Regions from separate parts of the Bradyrhizobium genosp. A genome, predicted to be linked through region 1. Evidence: predicted binding sites of a transcription regulator. Region 1 holds the regulator's gene; the other holds the start of a gene.
The links. Region 1 encodes PhoB, which activates phosphate uptake and scavenging genes when phosphate is short. Its sites were predicted from a motif close to TGTCATNNANCTGTCAT; they were not measured.
Positions count from the first base shown of each region.

Region 2: ACP2YP_RS07685 (YdcH family protein) is a predicted target of PhoB. The motif match lies at 5,301-5,317, and genes of this name have one in related genera.

Region 1 covers NZ_CP188196.1:8,121,622-8,128,909, forward strand. The annotation lists gene ACP2YP_RS38095 (Hsp33 family molecular chaperone) at 1-987, opposite strand, end outside; gene argF (ornithine carbamoyltransferase) at 1,232-2,155, opposite strand; gene ACP2YP_RS38105 (aspartate aminotransferase family protein) at 2,155-3,357, opposite strand; gene ACP2YP_RS38110 (GcrA family cell cycle regulator) at 3,810-4,322, shown strand; gene phoB (phosphate regulon transcriptional regulator PhoB) at 4,558-5,265, opposite strand; gene phoU (phosphate signaling complex protein PhoU) at 5,303-6,019, opposite strand; gene pstB (phosphate ABC transporter ATP-binding protein PstB) at 6,031-6,852, opposite strand; gene pstA (phosphate ABC transporter permease PstA) at 6,849-7,288, opposite strand, start outside.
Region 2 covers NZ_CP188196.1:1,635,569-1,642,856, forward strand. The annotation lists gene ACP2YP_RS07640 (tetratricopeptide repeat protein) at 1-256, opposite strand, end outside; gene rpsU (30S ribosomal protein S21) at 382-678, opposite strand; gene aqpZ (aquaporin Z) at 939-1,661, shown strand; gene ACP2YP_RS07655 (5-(carboxyamino)imidazole ribonucleotide synthase) at 1,763-2,869, opposite strand; gene purE (5-(carboxyamino)imidazole ribonucleotide mutase) at 2,866-3,354, opposite strand; gene ACP2YP_RS07665 (GGDEF domain-containing protein) at 3,496-4,251, shown strand; gene ACP2YP_RS07670 (hypothetical protein) at 4,254-4,505, opposite strand; gene ACP2YP_RS07675 (hypothetical protein) at 4,528-4,746, opposite strand; gene ACP2YP_RS07680 (YdcH family protein) at 4,869-5,075, opposite strand; gene ACP2YP_RS07685 (YdcH family protein) at 5,403-5,585, shown strand; gene ACP2YP_RS07690 (NAD(P)/FAD-dependent oxidoreductase) at 5,697-6,800, opposite strand; gene ACP2YP_RS07695 (sensor domain-containing protein) at 7,006-7,288, shown strand, end outside.

The DNA of each region.
Region 1 (7,288 bases):
TTCATCCGGCGTGAACTCGTACACCGACGAGCAGAACTCGCAGGTCACGACGACCTTGTCGTCCTTGACCATCGCGGAACGGTCGTCCGGCGAAAAGCTTTTCAGCATCGAGGCAACCGCGTCGCGCGAGCAGGAGCATTGCGCTTGCAGGACAAGCGGATTGAACACGCGCACGCCGCGCTCGTGGAAGAGGCGATAGAGCAGCCGCTCGCCGGAGAGATCGGGATCGATCAGCTCGACGTCCTCGACGGTTTCGATCAGCGAGCGCGCCTCGACCCAGGCATCGTCCTCAGCCACACTGTGCACCTCGACGCCATCGGGCGCGTCGCCGGGATGCAGATCCGCCTGCCGCGCGCGCTCCGGCGCCTTCGGCAAAAACTGCATCAGCATGCCGCCGGCACGCCAGCGATGCTTGCCGCCGTCGCTCGAGCGCCACTCCTCGCCGACCGCAAGACGCACGCGCGTCGGGATCTGCTCGGAGCGCAGGAAATATTCGTGAGCAGCGTCTTCCAAGCTGCCGCCGTCGAGCGCGACCAGGCCCTGGTAGCGGCTCATGTCGGGACCCTGGTCAATGGTCATGGCGAGATGGCCATGGCCGAGCAGCGCACCGGAATCCTTGGCGTCACCGAGGCGCGCGGCATCAAAGCGCGCATAGGCGCGCAGGCGATCCGGTGCCTGATAGTCCACCACCAGGAACGACACCGGGCCGTCGGTCTGTGCCTGGAGGATGAAGCGGCCCTCGAATTTCAGCGCCGAGCCGAGCAGCGTCGTCAGCACGATCGCCTCGCCGAGCAGCTTGCCCACGGGCGCGGGATAATCGTGCTTGGTCAGGATCTCGTCGAGCGCAGGGCCGAGCCGCACCAGCCGTCCGCGCACATCGAGCGCGTCGACCTCGTAAGGCAGCACGGCGTCGTCAATCGGAACCGCGGATGGCGCGCGAACCGGGCCTGCGGGCCCGGTTTTCATGTCAGGGGATTGGGAAACCATGGCGCTTTATCTGGGGTCGGAGAGTGGAAATGGAAGGGGGTGTTGGCTGGCGTGTTCCGGATGCTGCTTGGGTCGCACGACAATACCGCACATTCGGTGTCGTCCCGACGAAAGCCGGGACCCATAGCTACAGGCTTTTGTTTGGCGAAGACCGTTCGCCTCCACCAAGCTGCCACAAGAACGATTCCGCGGTATGGGTCCCGGCTTTCGCCGGGACGACGGCAAATATTTTACCGCGCCGAACCTACTTCACCGCGTCAAAACACCAGGCCAAAATGCCTTTCTGCGCATGCAGGCGGTTTTCGGCCTCGTCGAACACGACCGATTGCGGGCCGTCGATCACCTCGTCGGTGACCTCCTCGCCGCGATGGGCGGGCAGGCAGTGCATGAACAGCGCGTCGGACTTGGCCAACGACATCAGCTTCGAATTGACCTGGTAGGGCTTGAGCACGTTGTGGCGGTGCTCGCCTTCCTTATCGCCCATCGACACCCAGGTGTCGGTGACGACGCAATCCGCGCCCTTCACGGCGGCCTCGGGATCGGTGCCGAGCACGATCGGCGCGCCGGTCGCCTTGATGAAGTCGCGCATCACCTTCTTCGGAGCGAGCTCCGGGGGGGTTGCGACATTGAGCTGAAACTTGAAGCGCTCGGCCGCGTGCGCCCAGGACGCCAGCACGTTGTTGTCGTCGCCGGTCCAGGCCACCGTCTTGCCCTCGATCGGGCCGCGATGTTCCTCAAAGGTCAGGAGGTCGGCCATCACCTGGCAGGGATGCGAGCGCCGCGTCAGGCCGTTGATGACGGGCACGGTCGCGTACGCTGCGAGCTCAAGCAGCGCCTCATGATTGAGAATGCGGATCATGATGGCGTCGACATAGCGCGACAGCACACGCGCGGTATCGGCAATGGTTTCGCCGCGGCCGAGCTGCATCTCGGCGCCGGTGAGCATGATGGGCTCGCCGCCGAGCTGGCGCATGGCGACATCGAACGACACCCGCGTGCGGGTCGACGGGCGCTCAAAGATCATCGCCAGCGTCTTGCCTTCGAGCGGCCTGACCGGCTGATGCGCCTTCTGCTTCGCCTTCATGGCGGAGGAGGCCGCGAGCATGTTCTTGAGCTCCGACAGCGGGAGCTCGCTGATATCCAGGAAGTGTTTTGGCGTCTTGCTCATCAGCTTGCCGCCCGCTTGTTACCGGACAGCGCAGTGCAGGCGCGTTCGAGCCGGCCGATGCTGTCCTCGATCTCCGCCTCGGTCACGATCAAGGGCGGCAGGAAGCGCACGACATTGTCGCCGGCACCGACGGTGAGCAGTTTTTCGTTGCGCAGCGCCGTAACCAGGTCACCCGACGGCACCACGGCCTTGATGCCGATCAAGAGCCCCTCGCCGCGAACTTCACTGACGACATCGGGATGGCGGTCGATCACGGAAGCGAGCTTCTGCTTGAGCAGCAGCGACATCTTCTGCACGTGGTCGAAGAAGCCGGGCTCGAGCATGACGTCGAGCACCGCGTTCGCAGCCGAGATCGCCAGCGGGTTGCCGCCGAAGGTGGAGCCGTGCGAGCCGGGCCCCATGCCGGAGGCCGCATCCGCAGTCGCCAGCACCGCGCCGATCGGGAAGCCCCCGCCGAGCGCCTTCGCCAGTGACATCACGTCAGGCGTGACGCCGGTGCGCCGATGAGCGAAGAGATCGCCGGTGCGGCCCATACCGGTCTGCACCTCGTCGAAGGCGAGCAGCAGGCCCTTCTCGTCGCAGAGCTGGCGCAACGCCCGCAGGAAAGAAGGCGTCGCCGAACGCACGCCACCCTCGCCCTGGATCGGCTCGATCAGGATACCGGCGGTCTGCGGACCGATCGCCTTCTTCACGGCCTCGATGTCGCCATGCGGAATCTGGTCGAAGCCATCCATCGGCGGACCAAAGCCTTCGAGATATTTTGCAGATCCCGTCGCAGCCAGCGTTGCCAGCGTGCGGCCGTGGAAAGCGCCTTCGAAGGTGATGATGCGGTAGCGCTCCGGATGACCCTTGGAGAAGTGATGATGGCGGACCAGCTTGATCACACCCTCCAGCGCTTCGGCGCCGGAATTGCAGAAGAATACGAAGTCGGCAAAACTCTCGTTGCAGAGCCGGTTCGCGAGCTTCTCGCCGTCCGGACTCTGGAACAGGTTCGACATGTGCCAGAGCTTGGTCGCCTGCTCCTGCAGCGCCTTGACCAGCGCGGGATGGGCATGGCCGAGCGCGTTCACCGCCACGCCCGACGTGAAATCGAGATAGCGATCGCCATTGGTTGCGATCAACCAGACGCCTTCACCACGCTCAAAACCAATGTCGGCCCTGGCGAAAACGGGGAGCAAATGCGGTGCTGCGCTGTTAGCCATGATGATCTCTTTGGATGTTTCGGACGGCCTGAACGTGCGTTGCGCAGCGCATCATTGGTCCGGAAAACGAAACGTGCCGCCTTTTAAGGGCGGCACGCACGACTATCTTATGCTTGGCACCACGGGTGTCAATGCCGCCCGGAAAGCCCCACGAAATGCTGATTCCGTAGTCTTGCGGTGCCAGATTTGCGGGGTTTTGGCCACGGAACATGTGGAAGCGAGTCGGCGGACTCTTGCGCGTGAGTCACGCCATATTGTAGCGTTTGGCTTGTCAGATACGACATCTCGTGCAGCGGTTCTGATCCTCTAAGTCCTCATGTACCGGCGTAAACGTTCGGGCGTCTCATTGCGCCCGGCGAGCCTTAAGGGATTCTGACGGCACGGGTTTTTCGAGGCTTAGGCATTCGTCGTGCGGCCCCAGGATGGCAGGCGCCGGCGAAGGAAAGGGTGCAATGACGGTTTTGACCTGGTCGGATGATCGCGTCGAGCAACTGAAAAAGCTCTGGGAGGCCGGACTTTCGGCCAGCCAGATCGCGGCAGAGCTCGGTAATGTCACCCGCAATGCCGTGATCGGCAAGGTGCACAGGCTTGGCCTCTCCGGCCGCGCCAAGAGTCCGTCTTCGGCAGCTCCGCGGCCGCGCAAGGCGCGCCCAGCGCAGCACATGATGCGGGTGAGCAGGCCTATGGCACGCGGCAATACCGCGCTGGCGCAGGCCTTCGAGGTCGAGGTCGAGGCCGAGCCGGTCACCTACGACAACGTGGTGCCGATGAGCCAGCGGCTGTCGCTGCTCGAATTGAACGAGGCGACCTGCCACTGGCCGGTCGGCGATCCCTCGAGCCCGGATTTCTTCTTCTGCGGCGGCAAGGCGCTCTCCGGGCTGCCCTATTGCGCCCAGCACTCGCGGGTGGCGTATCAGCCGGCAGCGGATCGCCGGCGTGCGCCGGCGAAGCCGAGCCCGCGCTGAGGTTCAGCGCGCGACGAGTCAACAAAGTTTGGTGTCGTCCCGGCCTAGTGCGCAATTGCGCACGGGGGCCGGGACCCATTCTCCGAGAACGCAATTTCTGCGCTAAGGGGTCACTCCAAGTCCCGCCCACCACGTCCACCTGTGGCTATGGGTCCCGGCCCCCCGCGCGCAATTGCGCAACTAGGCCGGGACGACATTGGAGTCTGTGGCCGCAGCTCAAATCAAACTGCCAGCCCTACGTCTGCTCGGCCTTTGCAAAGCGATCATCGAGCGCATACCCCGCGCCGCGGACGGTGCGGATCGGGTCCTGCTCGCGACCGAGATTGAGCAGCTTGCGCAGGCGACCGATATGCACGTCGACGGTGCGCTCGTCGATATAGATGTCGCGGCCCCAGACGCTATCGAGCAGCTGCTCGCGCGAGAACACGCGGCCGGGGTGCTCCAGGAAGAACTCCAGCAGGCGATATTCTGTCGGGCCGAGATCGATCGGCCGGCCGGAGCGCGCCACGCGGCGCTTTTCGCGGTCGAGCTCGATGTCGCCGAAAGCCAACACGGTAGCGAGCCGCTCGGGGCTTGCGCGCCGGAGCAGACCTTTCACGCGCGCCAGGAGCTCAGGCACCGAGAACGGCTTGACGATGTAATCGTCGGCGCCAGTCGCAAGGCCCCGCACCCGCTCGCTCTCCTCGCCGCGCGCGGTGAGCATGATGATCGGCAGCTGCTTGGTGTCGGACCGCGCACGAAGCCGCCGGCACAGCTCGATGCCTGATAGTCCCGGCAGCATCCAGTCGAGCACGATCAGATCGGGGATGTGCTCCTTGAGGCGGGTGTCGGCGTCGTCGCCGCGCATCACCGTCTCGACGTCATAGCCGTCGCCTTCGAGGTTGTAGCGAAGCAGCTCGGTCAGAGCTTCCTCGTCTTCAACCACCATAATGCGTGCGCCCATGGTGTCGTGGCTCCTTGCGTGTTCAGGTATCGTGAAATCAGGTGTTCGGGACCGGCGCGGCGAACGTCGTCATGTCGCCCTTCGGTCGCTTGTCGGTGATGGCCTGGCCTTCGATCATGTAGAACACGGTCTCGGCAATGTTGGTGGCGTGGTCGCCGATCCGCTCGATGTTCTTGGCGCAGAACATCAGATGGATGCAGAACGAGATGTTGCGCGGATCCTCCATCATATAGGTGAGGAGCTCGCGGAACAGCGAGGTGCAGATGGCGTCGACTTCCTCGTCGCCCTTCCACACCGCCATCGCCGCCGGCAGGTCATGCGCCGCATAGGCGTCCAGCACCGACTTGACCTGCTGCTGCACGAGGTCGGTCATGTGCTCGAGGCCGCGGAACAGTTTCAGCGGATGGAAATCCGTCTCCAGCGCCGCGACGCGCTTGCCCATGTTCTTGGCGAGGTCGCCGATGCGCTCGAGATCGGTCGCGACCCGCATGGCGCCGACGATTTCGCGCAAGTCCACCGCCATCGGCTGGCGGCGGGCGATGGTGAGCACGGCGTGCTCCTCAATCTTCTTCTGGAGGGCGTCGATGTCGGCGTCGGTGGCGACGACGCGCTGGCCGAGCGCGACGTCGCGGCGGATCAGCGCGTCGACGGAATCGACGATCATGCGCTCGGCGAGGCCGCCCATTTCCGCCACCGACCGGGTGAGCTCCTGGAGGTCGGTGTCGAAGGCCTTTGCGGTATGTTCAGAACCCATATCCAGTCTCCTCAGCCGAACCGGCCGGTAATGTAATCCTGCGTGCGTCGGTCGGTCGGCGACGTGAAGATCTTGCTGGTGTCGTCGAACTCGATCAGCTCGCCGAGATACATGAAGGCGGTCTTGTCGGAGACGCGGGCCGCCTGCTGCATGTTGTGGGTCACGATCGCGATCGTGTAGTTCTCGGACAGCTCCTGGATCAGCTCCTCGACCTTCGCAGTCGAGATCGGATCGAGCGCCGAGCAGGGCTCGTCGAACAGGATCACCTCGGGCCGCACCGCGACGGTGCGGGCGATGCAGAGGCGCTGCTGCTGGCCGCCGGAAAGCGACAGGCCGGAAGCGTTGAGCTTGTCCTTGACCTCGTTCCACAGCGCGCCGCCGCGCAGCGCCTTCTCGACGCGGTCGTCCATCTCCGACTTCGAGATCTTCTCATAGAGACGGATGCCGAAGGCGATATTCTCGTAGATCGTCATCGGGAACGGCGTCGGCTTCTGGAACACCATGCCGACGCGGGCGCGCAGCAAATTGAGGTCGAGCTTGGGGTCGAGGATGTTGGTCTGGTCGAGCATCAGCTGACCGGTGACGCGCTGACCCGGATAGAGGTCGTACATCCGGTTGAAGATGCGCAGCAGGGTCGACTTGCCGCAGCCCGACGGGCCGATGAACGCCGTGACGCGGTTGGCGCCGAGCACCAGATTGATGTTCTTCAGCGCGTGGTGCTCGCCGTAATAGAAGTTGAGGTTGCGCACCGTCACCTTGGCGGGCGCTTCCGGCAGCATGGGCGCCTGCGGCAGACCACCGGCAGCGCTCATCGATACGGAAAGATCACTCATTTTGCGGTCCTCTCGGCGCCAAGAATGCGAGCGCCAATGTTCAGGGCAAGCACGGTCAGGGTAATCAGCAGCGCGCCGCTCCAGGCGAGCTGCTTCCAGTAGACGTAGGGGCTCTGGACGAAGTTGTTGATGGTGACCGGCAAGTTCGCCATCGTCTTGTTCAGGCTGAGGCTGAAGAACTGGTTCGACAGCGCGGTGAAGAGCAGCGGCGCGGTTTCGCCGGCGACGCGGGCGGTAGCGAGCAGCACGCCGGTGATGAGACCGGAGCGCGCGGCACGGTAGGCGATGCGCTTGATCACCAGCGAGCGCGGCAGGCCGAGCGCAGAAGCCGCCTCGCGCAGCGCGTTCGGCACCAGCAGCAGCATGTCCTCGGTCGTGCGCAGCACCACCGGGATCACGATGACGGCGAGCGCGAGCGAGCCTGCGATTGCCGAGA
Region 2 (7,288 bases), 1.9 Mb from region 1:
GCGTCTCGCCAGACTTCGCCAGGGCCTGGGCTTTTGCCGTGTGGGCCTGGGCCTCGGTGACGTTGCCGGCGCTGACCGCGCTATCCGGGGCGGCGGCCGCCTTGGGCGCTTCCTGCGGCTTGTCCTTCTCCGGCATCAGCGAGCCGAGATCGAAGGAGCAGCCGCACAGTGCGATCCCCACCAAGGTCAGCGCAAGCGGCTGGCGCCAGATCCGGCGCAAGCGCGCCAAGCCGGGCTCGGGGAAAGGGGAGGCCATCTACGGTTCGCTCGCGCTGGTGCCGCATCTGTAGTGCCCCGTCCCAGAAAGGCACTGCTCACAAAATAATAACGCGGGCCCGGGGCCCGCGTCATTGAAAACTCAGTCCTGCAACTTCGGCAAGATCAGCGCGGTCCGCGCGGACCTGCACCGGGGCCGCTACGGCCGCCACGCTCGCCACCGGGGCCAGCGCCGAACACCGGCTTCGGCTTCATCGGCAGCAGGCCTTCGCGCTGCAGCTTCTTACGGGCCAGCTTGCGCGCGCGGCGCACGGCTTCGGCCTTTTCGCGGGCCTTCTTCTCGGAGGGCTTCTCGTAGTGACCGCGGAGCTTCATCTCGCGGAAAATGCCCTCGCGCTGCATCTTCTTCTTCAGCGCCTTGAGGGCTTGGTCGACATTGTTATCGCGAACGAGAACCTGCACGCGGCATCCTCTTCAGTGGATCGGATTTGAATTCTGATAAGTCAAAGGGGATGGCAAATAGCGCAAGCCCTTAACCTTGAGGGCGCGGATGTATCAGACAAAACCCGCCATGTCCACCTGCCAAGCGGGGTTTCGGGCCAAGTTCAGCCATTAAATGCGGCGAAAATGCTCTCTCGCGGCCCGGATTTGGGAGATTTGGCGCCAAGACGGGGCCGCAGCGGACATTGTTCCGGAATCTTTGAAATCAGGGGAGACGCCACATGGACATGAAGAAATACGCTGCCGAGGCCATCGGCACGTTCTGGCTCACATTTGCAGGCTGCGGCAGCGCGGTGATCGCGGCCGGCTTTCCGCAGGTCGGCATCGGTCTGGTCGGCGTGTCCCTGGCCTTCGGCTTGAGCGTGGTCACCATGGCCTATGCGATCGGCCATATCTCGGGCTGCCATCTCAACCCGGCCGTCACGGTCGGCCTTGCCGCCGGGGGGCGCTTTCCGGCAGGCCAGATCCTGCCTTACGTGATCGCGCAAGTTTGCGGAGCAATCGTCGCCGCCGAGCTGCTCTATGTGATTGCCAGCGGCGCGCCCGGATTCGACGTCACCAAGGGCTTTGCCTCCAACGGCTACGCCGCGCATTCGCCCGGCCAGTACAGTATGGTCGTTTGCTTCGTCACCGAGGTTGTGATGACCATGATGTTCCTGTTCGTCATCATGGGCTCGACCCACGGCCGCGCGCCCGCAGGCTTTGCGCCGCTCGCGATCGGACTCGCGCTGGTGATGATCCATCTCGTCAGCATCCCCATCACCAACACGTCGGTGAACCCGGCGCGCAGCACCGGCCCCGCGCTATTCGTTGGCGGCTGGGCGCTGTTGCAGCTCTGGCTGTTCTGGGTCGCTCCACTGATCGGCGGCGCGCTGGGCGGCGTGATCTATCGCTGGCTCAGCGAGGAGCCCTCAGGCGTCGTCGCGGGCGTGAAGACGGCCTAGAGCGCTTTCGAGCGAAGTGGATACCGGTTCGCGCAAAGAAATCGCGTCAAAACAAAAACTCTAGACCAAAAAGCGGGATCGCAGCTTTTGCTGCGGTCCCCTCACTTGGCTTTCGAAGGCCTGACCTCGGTGACGTGGCCCATCTTGCGGCCGGGACGCGGCGTGCCCTTGCCGTAGATGTGGACGGTCGCGCCCGGCACGCTCAGCCAGCTCTCGTAATCGTTGATCTCGTCGCCGATCAGATTGGTCATGGTGACGACCTCACCGTGACGCAGGGGCTTGCCGAGCGGCCAGCCGGCAATGGCGCGGATGTGCTGCTCGAACTGGGAGACCGACGCGCCGTCGAGCGTCCAGTGTCCGGAATTGTGCACGCGCGGAGCGATCTCGTTGACCAGCACCTTCGATCCGCCGCCATTGGCGAGCACGAACATCTCCACCGCCAGCACGCCGACATAGTCGAGCGCTGTCGCGATCTTGCCGGCGATGCTGCGCGCCTCTTCGGCGAGCCCATCCGGAATCGGCGCAGGCGCGCGGGAAATCTTCAGAATGTGGTCGCGATGCTCGTTCTCGGTGACGTCGAAGCATTCGACCTGGCCTGCCACTGAGCGCGCGGCGATCACGGAGATCTCGCGCTCGAACGGCACGAAGGCCTCCAGGATCGCCGACTTGGTGGTGAGGCCGGTCCAGACCTTTGCGATGTCGTCGCCCTCGCGGATGATCGCTTGGCCCTTGCCGTCATAGCCGAAGCGGCGGGTCTTCAGCACGGCGGGGAGGCCGATCTTGGCGATCGCCTCGCGCAACGATGCGACCGAGGTGACGTCGGCGTAGGCGGCGGTGCCGATGCCGAGCCGCGTCACGAAATCCTTCTCGGCCAGCCGATCCTGGGTGGTCTCGAGGATCTTGCGGTTGGGCAGCACGGGGCGGCGTGCGTCCAGCACCATGGCGGCCGCGGCCGGCACGTTCTCGAATTCATAGGTGATGACGTCGACATCATGGGCGAACAGCTCGAGCGCCTCGACATCGGCATATTCAGCGCAGGTTGCGTTCAGCACGACGTCGAAAGCCGGCGAATCCGGATCGGGCGAGAACACCTGGCAGCGCAGGCCGAGCCGCGCCGCCGCCATGGCCAGCATCCGTCCGAGTTGTCCGCCGCCGAGGATTCCGATGGTGTCGCCGGGCTTCAGCTTCACCTGCTTTGCGTCAGTCACGCCTTGTCCTCCGGGCGCTCGGCAACCGCCTCGGTCTGGGCCTTGCGCCAGGCGGCCAGGCGGTCGGACAGGGCTGGATCGGACAGCGCCAGCACGGACGCCGCGAGCAGCGCCGCGTTGATCGCGCCAGCCTTGCCGATCGCGAGCGTGCCGACCGGAATGCCGGCGGGCATCTGAACGATCGAATAGAGCGAATCGATGCCCTTCAGCGTCCTGGACTCGACCGGCACGCCGAACACCGGCAGCTCCGTCAGCGCCGCGGCCATGCCGGGCAGATGCGCGGCACCGCCGGCGCCGGCGATGATGACCTTGAAACCGGCCGCCTTGGCGCCCTTGGCGAAGCTAAAGAGTCGGTCGGGGGTGCGGTGTGCCGAAACGATGCGGGTGTCGGAGGTGACACCAAGCGCTGTGAGCGTGTCGGCGGCGTGCCGCATCGTCTCCCAGTCCGACTGGCTTCCCATGATGATGGCGATCGGCGCGGTCATGACGTCAATTGTGCTCGGAAAACAGAAAGATAGGCCAGATTAACGGTTCCGGCCGGCGGCTCGCAAGGCGGTGGCAAGGAGAAGGGAATGCACTATCCTGTCTTGGTGAATCCCCGCAAGCCTTCATTGAGCAGGATGCCCATGAAGAAACCAAAAAGGGCGACCGCTGCGAAGGCCAAAAAGGGCCGAAAAACCAGCAGGAGCCGAACGAAAACTGCACCCAAGCGGTCCAAGACTGCGGGGTCCAAGGCTGCGGGATCCAAGGCTGCGGCGCTGCGCCGCGTGCCCGCAGCCCGCGCTGCCAAGGAAACTGGCAAGGAAACCAGCAAGGCGACGATCCGAGGCCTGCGGACCAAGCTTACGCAGACGCTGCGGCGCGTCGCCGAGCTCGAGGCGGCAGCCGACACCGATTTCCTGCTGGACATACCCAACCGGCGCGGCTTCGAGCGTGAGCTCCAGCGCGCCATCGCCTACATGAAACGCTACCGCGCCAGCGGCGCGCTGATCGTGCTCGACGTCGACCGGTTGAAGCCGATCAATGATTCCTTCGGTCATGGCGCTGGCGACGAGGTGCTGAAGGCGATCGCCGCGACGCTGACACGACAGATCCGCGCCTCCGACGTGGTCGGCCGTCTCGGCGGCGATGAGTTTGCTTTGTTGCTGTGGAATCTCAGCGAGACCGATGCCAAGGCGAAGGCGGCCATTTTCGAGCAGGCGATCGACGATTTGTCGTTCACCTTTCGCGGCCAGCACGTGACCGCGGGCGCCTCCGCTGGTGTCGCGTTGCTCGGCGCGCAGTCCGATGCGGCCCGCGCGCTGGAGGAGGCCGATGCCGCCATGTATGTGCGCAAGGCGCACCGGCGGCACGAGCCGCGGATCAGGCTTGTGAGCAGCTGACTTTACAGCGTTGCGAGATCTTCCGGCACGTTGCCGAATTTGCGCAGCAGCGTGGCGTCACCGAATTCGCCGGTCATGGGATCGCCGCTGCGGCTGAATGCGACCGCGCCGATGTGGCCCGCACCGTGCGCGAGAGCTTCGGCGCGCCGCAACGCGGCCGTCGAGCTCTGGCATTCCTCGGCGGCGCCGGCGACAGGCGATCCGTCGGCATCGATCAGGAAGGGCATTGCAACGTAGTAGGTTACGTCCGACATGGCGTTGCTCCGGTGATCAAAACTAGGCGGTGCTGCTCTTGCCCCGCGTCCAGCTGCGCGAGGTCTCGGGAATGCAGCCGGCCGAAATCGCCGCCTGCAGCTCTTCCAGTTCGGCCTCCAGATATTCGTTGGCCATGATCAGCGCCTTGATGGTGCTGCGCAGATTGCCGTCGCACATCGCGATCGCCTGATTGCAGGCTTGTTCGTAATAGCTGTTGTCGAGAAGGGCGGGGACTGACATCTGCGGTGTCCTTGCGGGTTGTCCTTGGGCGTTTGCTGGGGGCTCGGGGCGGGGTTATGTTCCTCTTTTGTTCTTTCTAAGTCAAGCGGATTCATACGTGGCAATCCGCGACTGCTCGCAGATCAGGCGATGATGTCGGGCGTGATCTGGTCTTCGATGAAGGCGATACGGTCGCGCAACAACAGCTTGCGCTTCTTCAACCGCTGTAACCGCAACAGGTCGGGGGCGGGCGATTGATGCAGTGCATCGATCGCCGCATCGAGATCTCGGTGTTCCTGCTGCAACCGGGTAAGCTCGGCTTCGAGCTCACGCTCGTCTTCATTGGTCATGTTTGCGGTGGCCGAAAACCGATAGGCTGAAATTAAGGCTGTGGATGCCCTGTGGAAATTATCGTCCTTGCGCGGCGTGATCGCAAGCGATCTGCGATCTTCGCGCACCGCTCTCTCGCAAGATATTTCAACGATTCGCAGCCGTGTCGCGCAAGCACATTGATATCATGGATTTTTCACCGCGTGGTTCCTTACTCACGGTTCGTTACATATGAATTTTCAAAAATGACGGTGCGACGACGGATACCCATCGACAGAACGAATCGGTGATGTACACTTCCTCGTCCGGATCGAATCCAAGGTTCACCCCTACCGAGGAGGTTTCGAATGACAATTCAGGCACATCTGGTTGAATTGGAACGGAAGCACAAAACTCTCGAACACGAATTGCACGAAGCTCTCGTGCACCTTTCAACAGACGACCTGCAAATTGTTGAGTTGAAGCGCCGCAAGTTGATGGTCAAGGACCAGATCGAGCGTCTGAAGCACACCGGCGACACGCTCCACTAGTAACCCCGTAACAGTGCAGAGTTTGATCGGATCCTTTCAGGCAGGGATGAGAGCCTTTGCGCTCATCCCTGCTGTAAGGTGCGCGCCGTGCAATCGTTGTTGCGCGGGCGTTTAGATTTCGGCCAACTCGGCGACGTGGTCTGCGATCGCGAGCGACGATGTCAGTCCCGGCGATTCGATGCCGAACAGATTGATCAAACCCGCGACGCCATGGTCGCGCGGACCCTGCATCAGGAAATCCTGCGTTGCTACGGCCGGCGGCACGATCTTCGGGCGGATGCCCGAGTAGCTTGGCATCAACGCGCCATCGGGAAGCGTCGGCCAGTATTTGCGGATCGCAGGATAGAAGCGCTCGGCGCGCGACGGATCGACCTCATAGTCGATCGTCTCGATCCATTCGACGTCGGGGCCGAAGCGCGCCTGTCCTGCCATGTCCAGCGTCAGATGCACGCCGAGCCCGCCGGGCTCGGGCACGGGATAGATCAGGCGCGAGAACGGTGCGCGCGCGTTGCAGCTGAAATAGTTTCCCTTGGCGAGATAGGCCGGCGGAATCCGGTCAATCGGCATGCCGTCGATGTGCCGCGCCACGGTCGTCGCCGAAAGCCCGGCGGCGTTGACGAGCAGGCCGCATTGCAGCGTCATCGGCGCTTCGCCGCCGGCCTCGATCTCGATCATTCCAGCGTCCGCCTTGGCGCGGATCAGCGGCGTGTGAAACGCAAAGGCTGCGCCCGCTTCCTCGGCCTCGCCGCGCAGCGAGAGCATGTAGGCATGGCTGTCGATGATGCCGGTCGACGGCGACAGCAGTGCGGCGTCACAGGCCAGCGCCGGCTCCAGCGCCCGCGCGGCTTCACCCGAGAGCAACAGCATGTCGAGCACGCCGTTGGCCTCGGCATGCGCCTTGATCGATTGCAGCTTCTCGGTTTCCTTCGCATTGGTCGCGACGATCAGCTTGCCGCAATTCTTGTGCGGGATGCCGCGCTCGCCGCAATAGCGGTACAGCGCGTGCTTGCCGCTGACGCACATGCGCGCCATCCAGCTTCCGGCGCGGTAATAGATCCCGGCATGGATCACCTCGCTGTTGCGTGAGGAGGTGATGGTGCCGATGGCCTCGGCCTCTTCGAGCACAATCACTTCGCGCCCGGCCTGGGCCAGCTTCCGGGCCACCGCGAGCCCGACCACGCCCGCTCCGATGACGACGCAGTCGACCCTATCCATGGTTGTGCAGAAGTCCCGCTGAAGGTGCCGAGAGGGCCGGTTTGCCTGGGAAACGCGCCGCGCGGCCGTTGTCCGTTAAGGAAGCATTTATCATGTCAGGGCAATTGCCGTATTTCGCGTCACATTTTTCTGTTGGGCGTACAGGCGTTTACCCGATCCAAACCCGTGAAGCCAGACAATCCGCAGTTGAAATTGCGGGTGGCTGATGGCTGAGAAGAACTGGCAGGAAGGCAGCATGCTTCCGATTGCTGTGCAGGCCGTCGTGTGCCTGGCCAGCGCGGCCGCGCCGTCGCGTGCCTACGCGGACAGCTTCACCCCGCCGAACTATCTTGGCAATCTCGACCCCAATCTGGTGTGGGAAGCCCTGATCGGGGGCGTTGTCGTCTGCGCGTTCCTGGCGGCGATCGCGCTGTGGATCCATTCCGCGCTGCGCCGGAGCAAGCGTTCGCAGTTGCGGCGCAACGCCTTCGTCTCCTCCGCCATGAACA